DNA from 2 places in the Streptomyces odontomachicola genome. Region 2 is predicted to be linked to the other one. Evidence: riboswitches for the same ligand, from Rfam matches in the RefSeq annotation. Region 2 holds a riboswitch; the other holds the start of a gene.
What was found. A riboswitch is a leader RNA that binds a small molecule or an ion and turns the genes downstream of it on or off. The one in region 2 is predicted to bind cobalamin.
Positions count from the first base shown of each region.

Region 1: another riboswitch for cobalamin. It lies ahead of ABEE00_RS07025 (energy-coupling factor ABC transporter permease); the one in region 2 lies ahead of ABEE00_RS32575 (cobalamin biosynthesis protein).

Region 1 covers NZ_JBCFOK010000003.1:406,120-409,512, reverse strand. The annotation lists gene ABEE00_RS07030 (heparin lyase I family protein) at 48-764, opposite strand; cobalamin riboswitch at 1,116-1,302, shown strand; gene ABEE00_RS07025 (energy-coupling factor ABC transporter permease) at 1,332-2,087, shown strand; gene ABEE00_RS07020 (energy-coupling factor ABC transporter substrate-binding protein) at 2,084-2,560, shown strand; gene cbiQ (cobalt ECF transporter T component CbiQ) at 2,567-3,325, shown strand.
Region 2 covers NZ_JBCFOK010000024.1:51,941-55,333, forward strand. The annotation lists gene ABEE00_RS32570 (cobyric acid synthase) at 1-626, opposite strand, end outside; gene ABEE00_RS32575 (cobalamin biosynthesis protein) at 623-1,579, opposite strand; cobalamin riboswitch at 1,710-1,865, opposite strand; gene ABEE00_RS32580 (hypothetical protein) at 2,091-2,315, opposite strand; gene ABEE00_RS32585 (inorganic phosphate transporter) at 2,350-3,393, opposite strand, start outside.

The DNA.
Region 1 (3,393 bases), on a different contig from region 2:
CCGGTCAAATCCGACGATGCCGCATTTACGGTTCGAGGGCGCGGGTTCTACTTCGCGTCCCCATAGGTCGTGCCGATGCGCAGCCCGTCGACCCAGTTGATGACCGGCTGATCCTGGACCTCCGCCCCATAGCTGCCCCAGCGCGGCACATTGCCCTTGTCGTCCCACGTGCGGCCGTGGAAGTCGGCCTTCTTCGCGCCGTTGTAGTACAGCTCCACCCGCCCCTCGTCGGCGGATTGAGAGGTGTGGATGCCCAGGACGATCCGCTTCCAGGTGTCCTTGCGCACGGGGGTGCTCCACTGGAGCGTCCACTTCTCGCCCGGTTCGACGTGGAAGAGCTTGAGTTCGCCGCCCTCGACCTTCATGAGCACCGGATAGTTCTGCTGGTTCTCGTCGTTGGTGCCCCAGGACTTCCACTGGAATATCGTCCCGGCGTCGTCCGTGTTGGTGCGGGTGTCCCAGCCCACGTAGTACGTCGCGTTGTTCCGGAACGCGTAGGGCGAGCCGTCCACGCGGCTTCCGTGCCCTTCACAACGCTTGAGCCCTCGTGGCTTGTTGAACTTGAACACCTTGCCGCGCCCGTCGTGATTGTCCTGCGCGGTCACGCTGCCCGGGTCGTCGCACAGGGTGCTCGCGAAGACCCCCGTACCCTGCCCCGCATCGCCGTCCCACACCGGCGCCGCCCCCGCCTGATTGCTCACGGTCAGCGCGACGGCGCAGGTCAGGGCGGCTGCCGGGAGGGCGGTTCGCTTACGCAGACGCATGAGGTCCCCTTCCGCTGGCGGCGGCGCGCGGGCCGCCGGAGATGGCCGGCGCGGGGTCGGAGCGTGGTCGGTGCGCCGGTACGGCCTCGAACGGTCCGCCATCGTTCCGGCGCCAGAGGTACGGGACAACCGGTCAACGGAAACGCTCACAAGACAAACACTCAAGCGAAAGCCCGCGCGGGGCGAACGTTCAGCAAAGCGCGCAAACGCTCGCCGCACTCGACGGCCCGAGCACCCTGGCCGCCAACTCCCCGCCCGCGTACGGATGTTGCCGTAGGCGCCACGCGTACGCGCCGCTCACGCGCCACTGCGCCCCCGGCGGCCAGCTTGTCCTGGACACGTCCGTCGCATTACTGTCCAACGGCCTTGGTGTTCGGGAAACCGGTGAGAAACCGGTGCGGCCCTCGCCACTGTGATCGGGAAGTCCGGCTCCTCCCTCCGGGAAGCCACTGGACCTCCGCGTACGACCGCGGAGTCCGGGAAGGCGGAGTCAGGTGCGCCCGTGAGCCAGGAGACCGGCCAGGGTGCGTTGTCCATCCACGAGGTGCTGGAGAGGTCTTCCCTAGCATGCATATTGCCGAGGGGTATCTTCCCCCTGCGCACGCGGTCGCCTGGAGCGTCGCGTCCGCACCGTTCGTCATACACGGCGTGCGCTCCCTGACCCGCGAGGTCAAGTCACACCCGGAGAGCACCCTGCTGCTCGGCGCCTCCGGCGCCTTCACCTTCGTCCTCTCGGCCCTGAAGATCCCCTCCGTGACGGGCAGTTGCTCGCATCCCACGGGTACGGGGCTGGGCGCCGTGCTCTTCCGGCCGCCCATCATGGCGGTCCTGGGCACCATCACGCTGCTCTTCCAGGCGCTGCTGCTCGCCCACGGCGGGCTGACCACGCTGGGCGCGAACGCGTTCTCCATGGCCATCGTCGGGCCGTGGGCGGGGTACGGGATCTACCGGCTGTTGCGCGGGTCCGGCGCGCCGCTGATGGTCGCGGTGTTCTTCGGCGCGTTCGTCGCCGACCTGAGCACGTACTGCGTCACCAGCGTCCAGCTCGCGCTGGCCTTCCCGGACGCGAGCAGCGGCTTCCTGGGCGCGCTCGCCAAGTTCGCCGGGATCTTCGCCGTCACCCAGATCCCGCTGGCCGTCAGCGAGGGACTGCTCACGGTGCTGGTCATGCGGCTCCTCCAGCAGTCCAGCAAGGGCGAGCTGATCCGCCTGGGCGTCCTGAAGCGGGTCGGCGCCGCGCGGAAGCAGGAGACCCAGGATCGCGCGGACGGCGGGGACACGGCCGGCGAGCAGGGCGAGCGGAAGGAGGCGGTGTCCGAATGAGCCGCAACGCGAAGATCAACACGCTGCTGGTGGTGGCCGTGCTGGCGCTGGCCGTCATCCCGCTGGCGTTCGGCCTCGGCGACCACAAGAAGGAGCCCTTCACCGGCTCCGACGCGCAGGCCGAATCGGCGATCACGCAGCTCAAGCCGGACTACAAGCCGTGGTTCTCGCCGCTCTACGAACCCCCGTCTGGCGAGGTCGAGTCGGCGCTCTTCGCACTGCAGGCGGCGCTCGGCGCGGGCGTGCTCACCTACTACTTCGGCCTCCGCAGGGGCCGCAAGCAGGGCGAGGCGCGTGCGCTGGCCGCACAGCGCGAAGGCACGAGCGCGGGCACGGACACGGGCGAGGGCGACGGCAAGGTCGAGGGCGAGCACGGAACGGACGCCGCGGATGCCGGTAGCGCCGGTGCCGGTACCGCCGCCACCGGCACCGCCGACGCCCGTACCGCCGCCACCCCCGACCAGCGCCCGTAACCCGCCGTGCTGCCCATCGACGCGGCCGCGTACAGCAGCCGCTGGCGCCACCGCCATCCGGCCGAGAAGGCGTTCCTCGGGCTCGGCCTGACCATTCTCGCGATCTCACTGCCGCCCTGGCCCGGCGCGGCGCTGGTCGCCGCGGCGGCGCTGTCCGTGCTGCTCGGCCCGGCCCGCGTACCGCCCCGCAAGCTGTGGCGCGCCTACCGCATTCCGCTCGGCTTCTGCGTGACCGGGGCCATACCGCTGCTGTTCCAGGTCGCGGGTCCGCACGGGCTGATCGCCCTCGCGCCCGGCGGGCCCGCGCACGCGGGAGGGCTCCTGCTGCGCACCTCGGCCGCCTCGCTCGGGGTGCTGCTGTTCGCCTTCACCACTCCGGTGGCCGACGTGCTGCCGCGGCTGGTGCGCGCCGGGGTGCCCGCCGCTGTCGTGGACGTGGCGATGGTGGTCTACCGCATGAGCTTCCTGCTGCTGGACTCCATGAACCAGATCCGGCAGGTGCAGGCGGCCCGCCTCGGCCACACCACCCGCTCCGCGGCGTGGCGTTCGCTGGCGGCGCTGGGCGCGACCTCGTTCGTGCGCGCCTTCGACCGCGCGTCGCGACTGCAGACCGGGCTCGCGGGCCGGGGATACGACGGCACGCTCCGTGTCCAGGTGCCGCCCGCGCACCTGTCCCCGCGCTTCCTGGCCTCCTCCGCCACGCTCCTCGCGGGGATCGCCGCGCTCGCCCTCGTACTTCCCCTCGTCCTGCGGAGCCAGATGTGAGGGGGACCTGCGCGCTCCTTCCCGAATGTCCTCCCCCACTCCTCCCAACCGCATTTCCACGCAAGGAG
Region 2 (3,393 bases):
GAGACGTCGCCGCGGAACTTGTTCACCAGATAGCCCGCCAGCAGCTCCTGGTCCCCGGCCGACATCAGCGCCGTCGTGCCGAAGAACTGGGCGAACACCCCGCCGCGGTCGATGTCCCCGACGACCACGACGGGGAGGCGTGCGGCCCGGGCCAGGCCCATGTTCACGATGTCGGTGCGCCGCAGGTTGATCTCGGCGGGGCTGCCCGCGCCCTCGCAGATCACCGCGTCGTGGGTGCCGCGCAGCTCCTCCAGGCACCCGTTGACGGTCTCGGCCAACTGCCCCTGCCGCCCGGCGTGGTAGCCGCGCGCACTCAGCTCGCCCACCGGCTTGCCCATCAGCACGACCTGGCTGGTGCGGTCGCCGCCTGGCTTGAGCAGCACGGGGTTCATCAGCGCGCTGGGCTCGGTGCGCGCCGCCGCGGCCTGCATCGCCTGGGCCCGGCCGATCTCGGCGCCGTCGAGTGTGACGAACGAGTTCAGCGACATGTTCTGCGCCTTGAACGGCGCCACCTTGAGGCCCTTGCGCGCCAGCCACCGGCAGATGCCCGCGGTGACCACGCTCTTGCCGGCGTCCGAGGTCGTCCCCGCGACCAGCAGCCCGCCTCCGGTACGGCTCGTGCTCACACCCTCCCCTTCCTGCGCCGCGCGGCCAGGTGCCCCGCGGCGGTGACGGCCAGCGCCAGCGCGCCGACGCGCCGCGAGAGCCGCACGGCCCGCGCGATGTCGCCGGAACGCACAGGGCGCCCGCCGGAGTTCAGCGCGGGACGGTGCTCGGTCCGGCCGCCGTACGAGAGCGTGCCCCCCAAGCGCACGCCCAGTGCCCCCGCGAACGAGGCTTCCACGGGGCCCGCGTTGGGGCTGGGGTGCCGGCCCGCGTCCGCGCGCCAGGCGCGCGCCGCGCCGCGCGGGTCGCCGCCGCCCGCCACCGCGAGCAGCGCCGTGAGCCGGGCGCCCGGCCACCCCGCGACGTCGTCCAGCCGCGCCGCCGCCCAGCCGAACTTCGCGTAACGGGGCGAACGGTGACCCACCATCGCGTCCAGCGTGTTCACGGCACGGAACCCCGCGAGCCCGGGCACACCGCCCAGCGCGCCCCACACCAGGGCGCCCACGACCGCGTCCGAGGTGTTCTCCGCGACCGACTCCACGACGGCTCGCGCGATGCCGTCGGCGTCCAGCGCCTGCGGGTCGCGGCCGCACAGATGGGGCAGCCGCTCGCGCGCGCCGTCCACGTCGCCGCGCTCCAGCGCCTCTCCGATGGCCTTCGCCTCTGCACACAGCGAGGCCCCGCCGACCACGGCCCAGACGGCGGCGGCGGTGAGGGCCGTACGGGGCACGGGCCGCGGCAGTACGCGGGTGAGCAGCGCGGCGGCGGCGACGGTCCCCCCTGCGCACAGCGCGGTGTGCGCGACACCCGCGGCGCGGCGGTCCTGGTAGAGAGCCCGCTCCAGCGCTCCGGCCGCGCGCCCGAACGCGGCGACGGGGTGGGCGCGGCGCGGGTCGCCGACGGCGAGGTCCAGCGCGTAGCCGAGGACGGCGCCGGTCACATGGGCGGCCGCCGTGCGATCCACACTCGGCATGCCGTCAGCGCGCGAAGACGCCACGTACGTGCCCTCGTACGCGCGGAAGATACGGATATGACGCTGTGCCAGGCATGGCGGTGTGTCCTCACTCAGGGTCCTCGCCCTGGCTCGACGTGTCCGGCGGCGAGAGTCTCCTGGCTCCCGGATCGGCGCTCGCTGCGGTGCCTGCGCACCAACCCCCTTGCCTTCCAGCCCGGTTCAGCACCTGGGCCGTGGCCTGTTGATGGGGGAGCGCTCCCCGGTGACAGTGGCGGGACCGCGCCGGATTCTCACCGGCTTCCTCTCCTGCCGCCGCTGGGCAACGTGAAGTCCACCATGCGGGGGAACCCCCGTCAACTTCGCCTTGACCTGGGACGTCGGACTGTGAGCGATACCACCGCGCGGAGTGCGGCGGTTCGGTGAGGGGGAGTGCGGCGGTTCTCCGCGGGGGAGTACGGAGGTCCCGTACGGCAGCAGAAATCCCCCGGGCGCCGGGCCCGGGGGAACGCTGCGACAAGCCGGCGGGCGCCTACTTGCCGCCCGCCGCGATGATCCAGATGCCGAACGCCACCGCGGCCGCGCACACCGCGAAGCACGCCACGGCGCCGGTCCGTGCGAGCGCCGGAGCGCCGCCGCCCTGCCCGCGCGGTGCGGAGGAGCCCACGATGCCGAGCGTGAAGACGCCCACGAGTCCGACCGTCGCCACCAGCGTGACGCCGAAGACCTCGCCGAGTGCGGCCCAGTCGATGTCCATAACCCTGCTTCTTTCTCTCTCGGCCGTCGCGGCCTCAGGAAACGCCGGCCGTGTGCTGCCTGGCCGGAGCGGCAGGACCCTCGGCCCCGACGCCGGCGACGGGCTTGTCCCCGTCCGCCGTCGCCGCCGCTGCAGCGGGCGGCGGGCTGACCGCGCGCACCGCGGCGGTCACCACGCCCTGCGGCTCCCCGGCGTCCTCGGCGGCGGGGGAGACCTGCGCGTCGTTGACGTTGGTGTGGTCGATCGGCTCGCGGCGCGCGGCCGCCCAGATGGCGAGGCAGATCGCCAGGGCCAGCACGCCGACCGTGACCACGCCCCAGGTGCCCTGCTTGGCCAGCAGCGCCGAACCACCGGCCACGAGGCCCGCGGCGGGCAGCGTGAGCGCCCAGCCCACGACCATCCGTCCGGCGGTCGACCAGCGCACCACGCCGCCCTTCTTGCCGAGCCCCGAGCCCATGATCGCGCCGGAGCAGACGTGGGTGGTGGAGAGCGAGAAGCCGATGTGCGAGGAGGCCAGGATGGTGGCCGCCGCACCGGTCTGCGCCGCGAAGCCCTGCGGCGGCTGGATGTCGGTGATGCCCTTGCCCATGGTGCGGATGATGCGCCAGCCGCCCAGGTAGGTGCCGAGCGCGATGGCCAGGCCCGCGGAGGCGATGACCCACAGCGGCGGATCGGCGTCCGGCGCCAGCGCGCCGCCCGCGATCAGTGCCAGGGTGATGACGCCCATGGTCTTCTGCGCGTCGTTGGTGCCGTGGGCCAGCGAGACCAGTCCCGCCGAGGTGATCTGACCGGCGCGGTAGCCCTTCGCGGTCTGCTCCTCGCCCGCCTTGTGCGCCAGCCGGTAGGTCAGCCGGGTCGCCAGCATCGCGGCGATGCCCGCGACCAGCGGGGCCGCTATGGCCGGGATGAGGACCTTCATGACGACGACGTCGCCGTTCACCGCGCCGAATCCGACGGAGGCGATGGTCGCGCCCATCAGGCCGCCCATCAGCGCGTGCGAGGAGCTGGAGGGCAGACCGGCGAGCCAGGTCAGCAGATTCCAGATGATGGCGCCGACGAGAGCGGCGAAGATGACTTC